2 linked regions of the Promicromonospora sukumoe genome follow. The main gene of each other region encodes a partner of the protein of the gene in region 2 in a complex. Links are inferred from orthologs where the notes say so. Each region holds a gene or a part of one and is shown on either strand. Other genes may lie near its edges.

The links.
Region 1: the proteins of FHX71_RS27720 (region 2) and uvrB are in contact, whole or in part, in a crystal structure (PDB 7EGT), measured with the Thermus thermophilus proteins. The link is inferred for Promicromonospora sukumoe from one-to-one orthologs. Residues at the interface, in WP_096412145.1 of Thermus thermophilus: His654, Arg656, Phe657, Gln666, Asp668, Glu669, Lys680, Arg681, Leu682, Ser683, Lys685, Tyr686, Ala687; in WP_096411307.1 of Thermus thermophilus: Glu23, Leu25, Arg26, Asp27, Gly28, Glu29, Arg30, Phe31, Arg55, Glu326, Asp327, Phe328, Glu379, Ser382, Gln383, His398, Gly400, Arg401.

Annotation. Positions count from the first base shown.
Region 1 is NZ_JACGWV010000001.1:2,896,617-2,903,212, forward strand. The notes cover bases 3,685-6,596. They hold uvrB (excinuclease ABC subunit UvrB), read right to left. Parts: upstream 6,239-6,596; coding sequence 4,130-6,238; downstream 3,685-4,129. Other genes in these bases: FHX71_RS12850 (NAD(P)-dependent alcohol dehydrogenase), read right to left, coding at 3,685-4,024; FHX71_RS12860 (pyroglutamyl-peptidase I), read right to left, coding at 6,320-6,596. Outside these bases: sthA (Si-specific NAD(P)(+) transhydrogenase), read right to left, coding at 1-245; FHX71_RS12835 (YciI family protein), read left to right, coding at 334-615; FHX71_RS12840 (hypothetical protein), read left to right, coding at 755-1,621; FHX71_RS12845 (TerC family protein), read right to left, coding at 1,764-2,798; more of FHX71_RS12850, read right to left, coding at 3,053-3,684. UniProt on the Escherichia coli protein: The UvrABC repair system catalyzes the recognition and processing of DNA lesions. A damage recognition complex composed of 2 UvrA and 2 UvrB subunits scans DNA for abnormalities.
Region 2 is NZ_JACGWV010000003.1:814,379-821,397, forward strand. What follows is about bases 2,318-5,652. They hold FHX71_RS27720 (UvrD-helicase domain-containing protein), read left to right. Parts: upstream 2,318-2,707; coding sequence 2,708-5,452; downstream 5,453-5,652. Other genes in these bases: FHX71_RS27725 (acyltransferase family protein), read left to right, coding at 5,651-5,652. Also shown: FHX71_RS27710 (Gfo/Idh/MocA family protein), read right to left, coding at 1-915; FHX71_RS27715 (glycosyltransferase family 4 protein), read right to left, coding at 1,107-2,303; more of FHX71_RS27725, read left to right, coding at 5,653-7,019. UniProt on the Escherichia coli protein: A helicase with DNA-dependent ATPase activity. Unwinds DNA duplexes with 3'-5' polarity. Translocates on single-stranded DNA with 3'-5' polarity. Initiates unwinding more efficiently from a nicked substrate than double-stranded DNA.

The sequences.
Region 1 (6,596 bases), on a different replicon or contig from region 2:
TGTTCCTTGACCCGGTAGCTGGAGCCGTACATGTCGCGCATCTGCAGGCCGGTCAGGTAGAGCACGGCCTCGCGCAGGGTCTTGGAGGGGATGGTGCCGGTGTGCAGGCTGACGCCGCCGACCTGGTCCCGCCGTTCGACGACCGCCACCCGCTTCCCGAGCTTGGCGGCGCCGATGGCGGCCTTCTGGCCGCCGGGGCCCGAGCCGATCACGACGAGGTCGAAGTGGTTCTCACGTGCGTCCATGCTCAGAGTGTGGGGGGCGAGCGGGCCGGTGACGACCATCTTCATCAAGAATTAACCGGCTGACCCGGGCGGATGGCAGGCTGCCCCCATGAGCACCTACGCCGTCAGCTACACCTACACCGACGACGTCGCGACCCGCGACGAGGTCCGCCCCAGCCACCGCGATTTCCTGCGGGCGCTGCTCGCGGACGGCGTCCTGCGCGCCTCGGGCCCGGTCGACGGCCGAGTGGGCGCGCTGCTGGTGATCGAGGCGGAGTCGGCCGACGCGGCGCTGGCCGTCCTGGACCCCGACCCGTTCGCGCTCCGCGGGCTCGTGGCCGAGCGCAGCGCCCGGCAGTGGGACGTCGTCATCGGCGGCTTCGCGGAGTAGAGCAGCCGCAAAATTCACCCAATACCCATCCATACAGAGGTTTTTACTCAATAGTCACGTTTCGAGCATGGCGTGGCGCGCTTCTTGGTGCGCATGATGCCTGTTCGGAAGCTGCTGACTATGTTCGGGGAGGCACTGCATGACCTCTGTCGACGGTACATCGGTGGGCTACGACGAGATCGGCCCGCGCATCTGTGTGACGCCGCCCTACTACGCGCTCGACGCGCTGACCAGCCCCGCGCCCGGGCTGACCAGCGCGACGGTTCCCGTCCAGTCACCGACCGGACGGCACGCCACGCACATCAACATCGCGGAGGCCGGCCGGCACCTCGCGATCCTCGGTCTGTGCGCCGCGGCCACGACCAACCCGAGCACCAAGCGGCACTACTACCTCGCGCACCGCGGGGTCGGTCGGATGTACCCGGTCACCGGGTCGCTGACCGCCCTCACCGGTACCGCGAGCGCCCGGATGACGGGCCGCAACCGTGCGGAGGCCCAGACCGAGCTGCGCGACGCCCACGGCAACCTCGTGGCGCGGCTCGACGTCGAGTACCTGGTGATGTCGGTGCCGGTCTTCCGGCGCATGATGGGGCCTGCCCGGGCACCCGACGCGACGGAACCCGCCAACCCCTACAGCCTGCCCGCCCCGCTCGTCGACGTCTCGACCGACGCCCGGAGCGCGGCGGCCAAGCTGGCGGTCGAGGCGGCCATGTGCCGGGGGCACTTCGACGGCTACCCGGCGCTGCCCGTGTCGGTGGCGGGCTACGCCGCGTTCGCGCTCTTCGACCACGTCCTGGAGGCGGCGGCGGGCCCGGACGCGCGCTGGCAGCCGGGGCTGTTCCGGCTGCGGGCGGACAACCTGGCCGCGGCCGGCGAGCACTGCACGGTGGAGGTCGAGCCCTCGGACCCGGCCGAGCCCGCCGCCCACGCCCAGGCGTTCACGGGGACCATCCGCTCCGGGGACCGGGAGATCTTCTCGATCGACGTGGACTACACGGTGGTCTGAGCCGGTCCCCCGGGCTCTCGGGCCCGGGCCGTCCGGCGGCAGCGCACAGGCCGGCGGCCGCGCCCCTCGCGGGGGCACGGCCGCCGGCCTGCTGCTGTGCTGTCGTCGCGCCGCCGCGCGACGGCCGGACGCCCTCAGGGCGTCACTGGGAGATGTCCTCCGACTCCGGCTCGGCGACCGGACGCGCCGCCTCGACCCGCGCGTCGTGCGCGGACTTGATGAGGCTGGCGATCGTGCCGACCGCCAGGGACGACACGATCACCGTGAGCGACAGCCAGATCGGGATCTCCGGCGCCCAGTGGAAGCCCTCGCCGCCGTTGATCCACGACAGCGAGTTGGTGTGCAGGGCCTCGAGGACCAGCTTGATGCCGATGAAGCCCAGCACGGCCGAGAGCGCGTAGGGCAGGTACACCAGCCGGTCGAGCAGGCCGCCCAGCAGGAAGTAGAGCTGGCGCAGGCCCATCAGGGCGAACAGGTTGGTGGCGAACACGATGAACGGGTCCCGCGTGATGCCGAAGATCGCCGGGATCGAGTCGAGCGCGAACAGCACGTCCGTCGAGCCGATCGCCAGGAACACGATGATCATCGGCGTGAAGAGCCGGCGGCCGTCGACGGTGGTCCGGAGGCTGGAGCCGTTGTACTGGTGGTGCAGCGGCAGGACGCGGCGCATCACCCGGATGAGCGCGTTCTCCTTGAAGTCGTCCTGCTCCTCCTCCTTCTCGGGGATCGCCTGCTGGATCGCCGTGTAGATGAGGAACGCGCCGAACAGGTAGAAGAGCCAGGTGAACTGCTCGAGCAGCGCGGCGCCCGCGAGGATGAACGCGGCCCGGAAGATCAGCGCCATGATGATGCCCACCATGAGCACCTGCTGCTGGTGGTCCCGCGGCACCGCGAACCTCGCCATGATGATGACGAAGACGAAGAGGTTGTCGACGCTCAGGGAGTACTCCATGAGCCACCCGGCGTAGAACTCAGCCGCCGGGGTGACGCCGCCGACGGCCCAGACGATGACGCCGTAGACCAGGGCGAGGCCCACGTAGAAGCTCACCCAGATGGCGCTCTCCTTCATGGACGGGACGTGCGGGCGCCGTCCGACGATGAGGAGGTCGGCGACCAGCAGCAGAACCATCGCGCCGAGCGAGATGAGTTCGAAGGTCACGGGCAGTTCGTGGACCATTGCGTCCTTCCGGGAAAGGGAGGAACGCGCGATCGCATCGAGCCTCCGGTGAGCACAGCAGGGCACCGGAGGTCTTCCTCGCTCGCCCCCGCACCACCCTGGACGAGTCCGGGCGATGGCGCACGACGAGCCGGCAGGCCGAGCTGGCATCGATGGCAGCTGTGATGACGACCAAGCCGTTGCGAGGTACTCCCCTCCAACGGTGGGCAAGCATACGGGACGGTGAGAACGCCCCGAACGTGATCTACGGCACGTCAGACGAGCGTGACGACCAGCTTGCCGCGGGCGTGCCCCTGCCCGGCGACCTGCCGGATCGCGTCCACGGCCCGGTCGAGCGGGTACGTCGCGCTGACGATCGGCAGCAGCACGCCGTCGGCGACCATGCCGTCCAGGACGGACAGGTCCTCGCCGCTGCGCGTCGCCTCGACGTTGACGACCCGGTACGGGCGCGTCCGCGAGAGCAGCGGCGCCACCGCGAGCTCGGGCATGGGGCCCAGCAGGCCGTCCCTGCTGCCGTCGTTGGCCAGGAGCAGGCCACCGGGCACCAGCACGCGGCCGAGCGCCCGCAGCGAGTACCGGCCGGCGTTCGTGAAGACGACGTCGAAGCGCGGCTCGCCCGCCGTGATGTCGTCGGTGGTGTGGTCGACGACCTCGGACGCGCCGAGCTCGCGCACCATCGCGGCGTTGCGCGGGCCGCACACCCCCGTCACCTCGGCGCCCCAGGCCGCGGCGATCTGCACCGCGAAGTGCCCGATTCCGCCGCCCGCGCCCGTGATGGCGATGCGCTGCCCGGCCCGCAGCTCGGCGGCGCGCAGGAACTGCAGCGCCGTGACCGCGGCCATGGGCATCGCCGCGGCCTCGACGTGCCCCAGGTCGGCGGGCAGGCGGGCGATGCTGCCGGCGTCCGCGACCGCCAGCTCCGCGAACGTGCCGCCGCTGCCGAACCCGAACACCTCGTCGCCGGGCGCGAACCTCGTGACGCCCGGGTCCGTCTTGAGCACGACGCCCGAGAGGTCGGCGCCGCGGACCGACGGCGTCGGCCCCCTCAGCCCGCCGAGCATCGGCCGTGCGACCAGCGGCTGCCCGGCCGCGTAGTGCCAGTCGTAGGGGTTCACGCCGGCGGCGTGCACCTCGACCAGCACCTGGTCCTTGCCAGGTGCCGGGTCGGGCACGTCACGCACCGCGAGGGCGTCCCAGCCGTACCTGTCCTGCGTCAGTGCCCGCATCGCGGCCTCCTGGACCCACTGTTCTCCCTGACGTGTGCCCCCACCTGCGCGTTCAGCGTCCACCGGGCGCCGGGAGGGGGTCAAGGATGAACTGTGGGGCCACGCTCAGGCGGTCGCGGCCTGCATCTGGCGCAGCTCCTTCTTCAGGCCGGAGATCTCGTCGCGCAGCCGGGCGGCCACCTCGAACTGCAGCTCCGCGGCCGCGGCGTGCATCTGGTCGGCCAGCTCCTGGATGAGCTCCGCCAGCTCGCTCGCGGCGGCACCGGCGAGCCGGTTGCCCGACGTCGCTGCCTCCTTCGGCGTGCCCGGCACCGCCTTGCCCTCGCCCTTCCCCTTGCGGCTGTTCCGGTACCCGCCGGCCAGCAGCTCCGCTGTGTCGAGGTCCTCGCGGGCGAGCATGTCCGTGACGTCCGCGATCTTCTTGCGCAGCGGCTGGGGGTCCAGGCCGCGCTCGGTGTTGTACGCGATCTGCTTCTCGCGGCGCCGGTCGGTCTCGTCCAGGGCCATCCGCATGGCCGGCGTGATCTTGTCGGCGTACATGTGCACCTGGCCGGACACGTTACGGGCCGCGCGGCCGATGGTCTGGATCAGCGAGCGACCGGACCGCAGGAAGCCCTCCTTGTCCGCGTCGAGGATCGCGACCAGCGACACCTCCGGCAGGTCGAGGCCCTCGCGCAGCAGGTTGATGCCCACGAGCACGTCGTACTCGCCGAGCCGCAGCTCGCGCAGCAGCTCGACGCGGCGCAGCGTGTCCACGTCGGAGTGCAGGTAGCGCACGCGGACGTTGCGCTCCAGGAAGTAGTCCGTGAGGTCCTCGGCCATCTTCTTGGTCAGCGTGGTGACCAGCACGCGCTCGTCGCGGTCCACGCGGTCGCGGATCTCGCCCAGCAGGTCGTCGATCTGGCCGGTCGTCGGCTTCACGACCACCTCAGGGTCGACCAGCCCGGTGGGGCGGATGACCTGCTCGACGACGCCGTCCGACAGCGAGCGCTCGTAGTCGCCCGGCGTGGCCGACAGGTACACCGTCTGCCCGATGCGCTCGGTGAACTCCTCCCACTTCAGCGGGCGGTTGTCCATGGCGCTCGGCAGGCGGAAGCCGTGGTCCACGAGCGCGCGCTTGCGGGACGCGTCGCCCTCGAACATCGCCCCGATCTGCGGCACCGTCTGGTGCGACTCGTCGATGACGAGCAGGAAGTCCTCGGGGAAGTAGTCGAGCAGCGTGTTGGGCGCGGTGCCCGGCTCGCGGCCGTCGATGTGCATCGAGTAGTTCTCGATGCCGGCGCACGTGCCGATCGAGCGCATCATCTCGATGTCGTAGGTGGTGCGCATGCGCAGCCGCTGCGCCTCCAGCAGCTTGCCCTGCTTCTCCAGCTCGGCGAGCCGCGCCTCGAGCTCCTTCTCGATGCCGCCGATGGCGCGCTCCATGCGCTCCGGGCCCGCCACGTAGTGCGTGGCCGGGAACACGTAGATCGACTTCTCCTCGCGCACCACGTCGCCCGTGAGCGGGTGCAGCGTCTGGATCGACTCGATCTCGTCGCCGAACATCTCGATCCGGATCGCGAGCTCCTCGTACACCGGGATGATCTCGACCGTGTCGCCGCGCACCCGGAACGTGCCGCGCGTGAACGACATGTCGTTGCGCGTGTACTGCATGGTCACGAACTGGCGCAGCAGGTCGTCCCGGTCCACGACGTCGCCGACGTCGAGCCGGACCATGCGGTCCACGTACTCCTGCGGCGTGCCCAGGCCGTAGATGCAGGACACCGAGGCGACCACGACGACGTCGCGCCGCGTCAGCAGCGAGGAGGTGGCCGAGTGCCGCAGCCGCTCGACCTCGTCGTTGATCGACGAGTCCTTCTCGATGTAGGTGTCCGTCTGCGCGATGTACGCCTCGGGCTGGTAGTAGTCGTAGTACGAGACGAAGTACTCGACCGCGTTGTTGGGCAGCAGCTCGCGGAACTCCGTGGCGAGCTGCGCGGCGAGCGTCTTGTTCGGCGCCATGACCAGGGTGGGCCGCTGGAGCTTCTCCACCAGCCAGGCCGTGGTCGCGGACTTGCCGGTTCCCGTGGCGCCGAGCAGCACCACGTCCTTCTCGCCCGCCTGGACGCGTTCGGTCAGCTCGGCGATCGCCGTCGGCTGGTCGCCGGCGGGCTGGTACTCGGAGATGACCTCGAACGGGGCCACCGTGCGCTGCAGGTCGGTCACGGGTCGCATGTCACTACCGTACGGCGGACCACTGACACTCCGGAGCGCGGGGCGCTGGGCGGGCCCGCTCCGGGCCCCCTCAGCGCCCCGTCAGTGCAGCGTGCCGCCCGACGAGGCCGGCTCCGCCACCTCGCCGCGGGCCGCCGCGAGCGCCGTGCGCACCACGATCTCCAGGGCCCGGGCGAGGTCGGCGACCGGGAGGTGCGGCTCGCCGGCGTCGGCCGGGGCGGACGCCGCGGCCTGCGCGCGGACCTCCTCCGTGGTGCGCGGCACGTGCACGAAGCCGGAGAGCACGCCGGGCCGCTCGGCCAGGGCGTGCTGGAGCGCGTAGAAGGTGGCGTTGCAGACGTAGGTGCCAGCGCTGTAC
Region 2 (7,019 bases):
GGCGAGCTCGTCGACCATGGAGCCGAGCGCCTCGCGCTCCTCCAGCGCGGGCGACCAGGTGTCGCCCAGGCGGTAGGAGATGGTCGCGGCCCGGCGCTCCAGGCTGTCGAACGCCTGGGTCTCCAGGTCGACGCCGCGGTCGTAGACGCTGATCCGCTGCTGCGGGTTCAGGTCGTCCCACACCAGCGTGCGGCGCGACCCGCCGATCGTCATCCGCCGCACCTTGGTGGGGCTGAGCCAGTTCACGTGCACGCTCGCCACGGCGCCGCCGGGCAGCGGCAGCACAAGGTAGCCCACGCACGACTTGCCCGCGCCGATCGGGTCGGCGCCGTGCGCCGCCACGGACTCGGGCCGCAGCCCGCCGGGCAAGATGTGGTCGAGGACCGACAGGTCGTGCGGCGCCAGGTCCCAGAACACGTCGACGTCGGGCTGGACCAGGCCGAGGTTGATGCGCACGGAGTCGATGTAGAGGATGTCGCCCAGGTCACCGGCCGCCACGAGCTCGCGGATCTTGCTGACCGCGGGCGTGTAGCAGTAGGTGTGGTCGGTCATCAGCACCAGGCCGCGGGCCTTCGCCTCGGCGACCATCTCGGCGGCGGCCGCCGCGTTGTCCGCGATCGGCTTCTCGACGACCACGTGCTTGCCGGCGCGCAGGGCGGCCAGGGCGATGGCGTGGTGCGTCCGCGCCGGGGTGGCGATGGCCACCGCGTCGATGTCGTCGCGGGCGAGCAGCGCGTCGAGCGACGTCTCGACGTCGGCCCGGCCGTTCGCGCGGGCGACCTTGGCCGCCCGGTCCGCGTCGAGGTCGCAGACGGCGGCCAGCTCCCAGCGGTCCGACGCCGCGAGGTTCCGTGCCAGGTTGGGTCCCCAGTAGCCGGCGCCCACCACGGCCGCCCGCAAGATTCTCTGGTCCATGCTGCCTTCTTCCGGTATCAGCTCGGATCGGCCTGGAGTGTTGTCATCCTGGCTTCGATCAATGTACGTCCCGGCCTCACGGCGAACCCGCCGGTGCCTTTGGAAATCACCCGTGGCCGGTGCTTGTTTCACCCGGCGCGTGTTTCACCCGGGGGTGAAAGATGAATGCCCTCAATTGCCGTGGCCGGTATTCAGCCCTGCTTCTCCGAGAATGCGGGCGTGCGGCCCGTCAGCCCGTCGAAGACCCGCACGTAGGTCTCGGCCTGCCGGCGCCAGGACAGCTCGCCCTCGATCCGGGCGCGGCCCGCCAGGCCCATCTCCCGACCGCGGTCGGGGTCGTCGAGGATCTCGAGGATCGCGTCGCCGAACGCCGCCGGGTCGGTCCCGGGGACGTACCGCGCCGCCTCGCCCGCGCTGCGCCGCGTCTCGGTCAGGTCCGACGCCACCACGGGCAGCTCGTGCGCCATGTACTCCAGCGTCTTGTTCATGGTGGAGCGGTCGTTGAACTCGCTGGGCGGGTCGGGCGTGACGCCCAGGTCCGCGCTGGACAGCCAGCGGCCGATGGCCGCGTGGTCGACCCGGCCGGTGAACTGCACCCACAGGTCCAGCCCGCGGCGCGTGCAGTCGGCGCGCAGCTCCTCCAGCGCGTCCCCGAAGCCGAGCAGCGCGAAGCGCACGTCGGTGCGGCCGCGCACCTTGACCACGTGCTCGATGGCCGCGAGCAGCCGGTCGACGCCGTCCTGCGAGCCCATGATCCCGACGTAGCACACGAGGTGCTTGCCCAGGTCACGGGCCCCCGGCTCGGGGTCGCCGCGGTGCATCAGGTCGGCGTCGGGCGTGCTGAGCACCACGGAGCTGCGGCTCGGGTCCACGTGGCCCCGCTCCAGCGCGATCTGCTGGTAGGAGCCGTTGGTCGAGATCACGTGGTCCGCCGTGCGGTACGTCGCACGCTCCAGCAGGAGCAGGGCCTTGTAGAGGACGTCCCGCCGGCCGAACTTCGCGACGTACACCTCGGGGCACAGGTCGTGCTGGTCGTAGACGAAGCGCACCCCGCGCCGCAGCCGCCACAGCAGCGCGAGCAGCCAGTACGTGTCCGGCGGGTTGCACGCCTGGATCACCTGGAAGGGCGCGTCGCGGTGCACGCGGGCCGCGGCCCGGGCCGTGCGCCACCAGCAGACGACGAACTCGCGCACGTAGCCCATGACCCCGCGCGACTCGGGCGGGGGCGGGTAGGAGTGGACGGTCACCTCGTCGACCTGGAAGCTGGCGGGCTCGTCGCCGTTCTCCTGCGGGCAGACGACGCTCACGCGGTAGCCGGCGTCCGTCAGGGCGCGGCACTCGGACCGGACCCGGCGGTCGATCCGGAACGGTAGGTTCTGAATGATCACCAGAACGTGTGGAGCGTCGGAATGCATGACGAAAGTCTTGCCGCAGGTACGGCGTGCAGAAAGCCGGGGAGCGGGTGAGAACGGGGATTCACCCGCGGGCCTCGGTGATACGCCGGTGCGAGATATCACCCGAACATCACCCTCGCGGAGGTTGATTTATCCGTGCTCTTTCCGGGTAGGTCCAGGAAAAGGGGTCGCCGATATTTCATCCTGTGCTGTTTCCGGGGAATGCCCGGGGTGGGGTGCGGGCGGTGCCGGGGGCCGGAGCCCGGGGTCGTCCGGGCGGGGCCGACCCGGCGAACGGCGTCGTCCACGCGCTCGACCGGGGACCGCCTCCGGTCCGTGACGCTCGCGACCGCGCGGCCCGTCGGCAGTGTCGGTGAGCCCGCCTAGGCTTAGGGGCGATGACTTCCCTCTTCGACAGCCTCTCCCTGCCCGGCCTCGACCCCGCGTCGCCGGGGGACGGGGCGCGCCTGCCGCGCACCGCCCCGCGGTGGGACGACGGGGGCGAAGGCGACCCCGGCGAGGCGGCCGTGCCCGCCGAGCCGGACTGGCTGGCCGGCCTGCCGCACGAGTCCGAGGCGCCACGCGCCGGCGGGGCCTTCGCGCACCTGGACCCGGACGCCCTGCTCGACGGGCTGAACCCGGAGCAGCGCGCCGCCGTGGTCCACGAGGGCGGGCAGCTGCTCATCGTGGCCGGCGCCGGGTCGGGCAAGACGCGCGTGCTCACGCACCGCATCGCCTACCTGCTGGCCACCGGCCGTGCGCGCGCGGGCGAGATCCTCGCGATCACCTTCACGAACAAGGCCGCTGCCGAGATGCGCGAGCGCGTCGAGGGCCTGGTCGGCCCCGCCGCGAACCGCATGTGGGTGTCCACGTTCCACTCGGCGTGCGTGCGCATCTTGCGCCGCGAGGCGACGACGCTCGGCCTGCGGTCGAGCTTCAGCATCTACGACGCCGCGGACAGCCAGCGCCTCATCACGCTGGTCACGCGCGAGCTCAACCTGGACCCCAAGAAGTACCCGGCGCGCGGGCTGTCGAACAAGATCAGCGACCTGAAGAACGAGCTGGTCGACCCCGAGACCTACGCGCAGCAGGCCGGGGCGTACGCGGAGCAGGAGGCGCAGGCCGAGGCCGCGTCGGCGGCGTCCGGCGGCATCCGGCGGCCGTGGGGCGGGCAGTCGGCCGACGAGCGCAACACCGCCGTGCCCAAGTTCGACCAGGTGCTGGCCGACGTCTACACGCGCTACCAGGCGCGCCTCGCCCAGGCGAACGCCCTGGACTTCGACGACATCATCATGACCACGGTGAACCTGCTCCAGGCGTTCCCGAACGTCGCGGAGCACTACCGCCGCCGGTTCCGGCACATCATGGTCGACGAGTACCAGGACACCAACCACGCGCAGTACACGCTGGTGCGGGAGCTCGCGGGCGTGGGCGCGGACGACGACTCCGCCGGTTCGAACGGTGGCCTGGATCCCGCCGAGCTCACCGTCGTCGGCGACTCCGACCAGTCCATCTACGCGTTCCGCGGCGCCACGATCCGCAACATCCTGGAGTTCGAGAAGGACTACCCGGACGCCACCACGATCCTGCTGGAGCAGAACTACCGCTCCACGCAGAACATCCTGAGCGCCGCCAACGCCGTCATCTCCCGCAACGCGGGCCGCACGCCCAAGCGCCTGTGGACGGACTCGGGCGCCGGCGCCAAGATCACCGGCTACGTCGCCGACGACGAGCACCAGGAGGCGCGGTTCGTCGCCGACGAGATCGACAAGCTCGGTGACAGCGACGGCGTCCGGCCGGGCGACGTCGCCATCTTCTACCGCACCAACGCCCAGTCGCGGGCGCTGGAGGAGGTGCTGGTCCGCGTCGGCCTGCCGTACAAGGTGGTGGGCGGCACCCGGTTCTACGAGCGCCGTGAGGTCAAGGACGCCGTCGCCTACCTGCGCGCGCTGGCCAACGAGGACGACGACGTGAACCTGCGCCGGGTGCTCAACGTGCCCAAGCGCGGGCTGGGCGACCGCGCCGAGTCGCTCGTCGCGACGTTCGCGGAGCGGGAGCGCATCTCGTTCGGCGCCGCCCTGGAGCGCGCCGACGAGATCCCCGGCATGACCAACCGCTCGCTCAAGCCCCTGCTCGTGTTCCGCGACCTGATGCGCGAGCTGCGCGGCCTGGTCGACGACGGCGCGGCCCCGGCCGTGGTGCTCGGCGCCGTGCTCGACCGCACCGGCTACCTCGCCGAGCTGCGCGCGAGCGAGGACCCGCAGGACGAGGGCCGGGTCGAGAACCTGGCCGAGCTGCACGCCGTCGCCGTCGACTTCGGCGAGACCGACCCGGAGGGGTCGCTGGCCGACTTCCTGGAGCGGGTCTCGCTGGTCGCGGACAGCGACCAGATCCCCGCCGAGGACGTCGCCGACGGCGCCGCGGAGGAGGCGCCCCGGGAGAACCAGGGCGTCGTCACGCTGATGACCCTGCACACCGCCAAGGGCCTGGAGTTCCCGGTCGTGTTCCTCACCGGCATGGAGGACGGCACGTTCCCGCACATGCGCTCCCTGCACGACGACAGCGAGCTCGCCGAGGAGCGCCGCCTGGCCTACGTGGGCATCACGCGGGCGCGCGAGCGGCTCTACATCACGCGGTCGTCGGTGCGCGCGGCCTTCGGCATGGCCAACGAGTTCCCGGAGAGCCGGTTCCTCCAGGAGGTCCCCGAGGAGCTGTGGGACTGGCGGCGCCGCGAGTCGTCGACGGCCGCGATCCGCGCGGGCCGGGGCGGCTGGAGCGGCGGGTACGGCTCCGGCGGCTACGGTTCCGGCGGGCGCTCGGGCTCCGGGTCGGGGTCGGGGTCCGGGTCGAGCTGGTCCTCGGGCCGGTCGGGGTCCTCGCGCGCCGGCACGGCGTCGTCGTCGGGCGGCAGCCAGCCCAACCCGTTCTCCCCGCAGAAGAAGGCGGGCGCCAAGGGCGGGTTCGGCGGGCTCAACGTCCAGAAGGACGTCCCGAGCCTGGAGATCGGCGACCGCGTCACGCACGACTCGTACGGTCTGGGCACCGTCGTGGACGTCGAGGCCAACGCGGTGGTCAAGATCGACTTCGGCACCAACGGCACCAAGCGCATCGCGCTGAAGTACACGGCCATCACCAAGCTCTGACCGGACCTTCGGGATCGGGGCCGGGACTGGCCGCGGCCGCTCCTCTCCTTCGAGACCTAGGTTTCTTCGCTTTGCGGCGGCCCAAAGCGAAGAAACCTAGGTCTCGAAGGAGACGTCGGCGGACGCCGGACGCCCGGCGGGGCGGGGGCTTCACATTCCGGACTTTTTCGGTCTACGGAGGTTCGGTACCGTCCGCCCATGGTCCTGACCGACGACGCCCGGCCCGGCCTGGTCGCCGGGTCCGCCACGGCCGCAGCCCCGGCACCGGCCCCAGCCTTGGCACCGGGCGCAGCACCGGCCCCGGTACCGGCAGCCGGCCCGACGACGGCGGGCACTCCGGCAGCGGCCGCCGCCGTGGCACCGCACTCCCCGGCCGGCGTCCCGACCCACCAGCCCCCAGGGTCCCCGGCCGCCCGCAGCGCACGCATCCCCGGGCTCGACGGGCTGCGGGCACTTGCCGTGGTCGCCGTCGTGGCGTTCCACCTGGCGCCCGCGTGGGTGCCGGGCGGGTTCCTGGGCGTGGACGTGTTCTTCGTGGTCAGCGGGTTCCTGATCACCACGCTCCTGCTGCGCGAGGTCGCGGGCACGAGCTGGATCCGGCTCCCGCGGTTCTGGGTGCGCCGGGCCCGCCGGCTGCTGCCCGCCATCGCGCTGGTGCTGGTCGTCAGCATCCCCGTGGCGCGGGTGGTCGAGCCGGACCTGACGGTCGGGATCGGGCGGCAGATCCTCGGGGCGGTCACGTTCAGCACCAACTGGGTCGAGATCGCCGCGGGCACCGGCTACTTCGACGAGTCCCAGCCGGAGCTGCTCCGCATCCTGTGGTCGCTGGCCATCGAGGAGCAGTTCTATCTGGCGTGGCCGGTGCTGCTGGTGGTCCTGCTGATCGCGGTGCGCTCGGCGGCCTGGCGGGTGCGGGTCGTGGCCGTGGGCGCGCTCGTCTCGGCGGCGGCCATGGCGCTCCTGCTCATGCCGGCGTACGGCACCGGCGTCGACCCGACCCGCGTCTACTACGGCACCGACACCCACGCGTTCGGCCTGCTCCTGGGCGCCGCGGTGACGCTGCGCTGGGCCAAGGCCGGTCCCGCGCTGCGGGGTGCGCGCGCCCACCTGCTGCCGCCGCTGGCGCTGGCCGGCCTGGTCGCGCTCTTCCTGCTGCTGCGCAGCGACTCGCCGCTCACCTATCCGCTCGGGCTGCTGGCCGCGTCGCTGCTGGCCCTCGTCCTGGTGCTGGCGTGCGACGCCGCCCGCACCCAGCCCACCTGGTTCGTCGCCGCGCTGGAGCTTCCCGTCCTGCGCTGGGTGGGGGAGCGGTCGTACGGGATCTACCTGTGGCACTGGCCGGTCGCCTGCATCGTGACTGCGGCGGTCGGGGCGCAGCCCGGCACGCCGTGGTGGGGCGTCGGCACCGGCCTCGCCGTCGTGCTCACCCTCGGACTCGCGGCGGCGTCGTACCGGTGGGTGGAGATGCCGGTGCGGCGGCTCGGCTTCCGCGGCGCCCTGCGGGAGCTGCTCGGCGCGGTACGCACGTCCGCCGTCGTGCCGAAGGGTGCCGTGGTGGTCGCGGTGC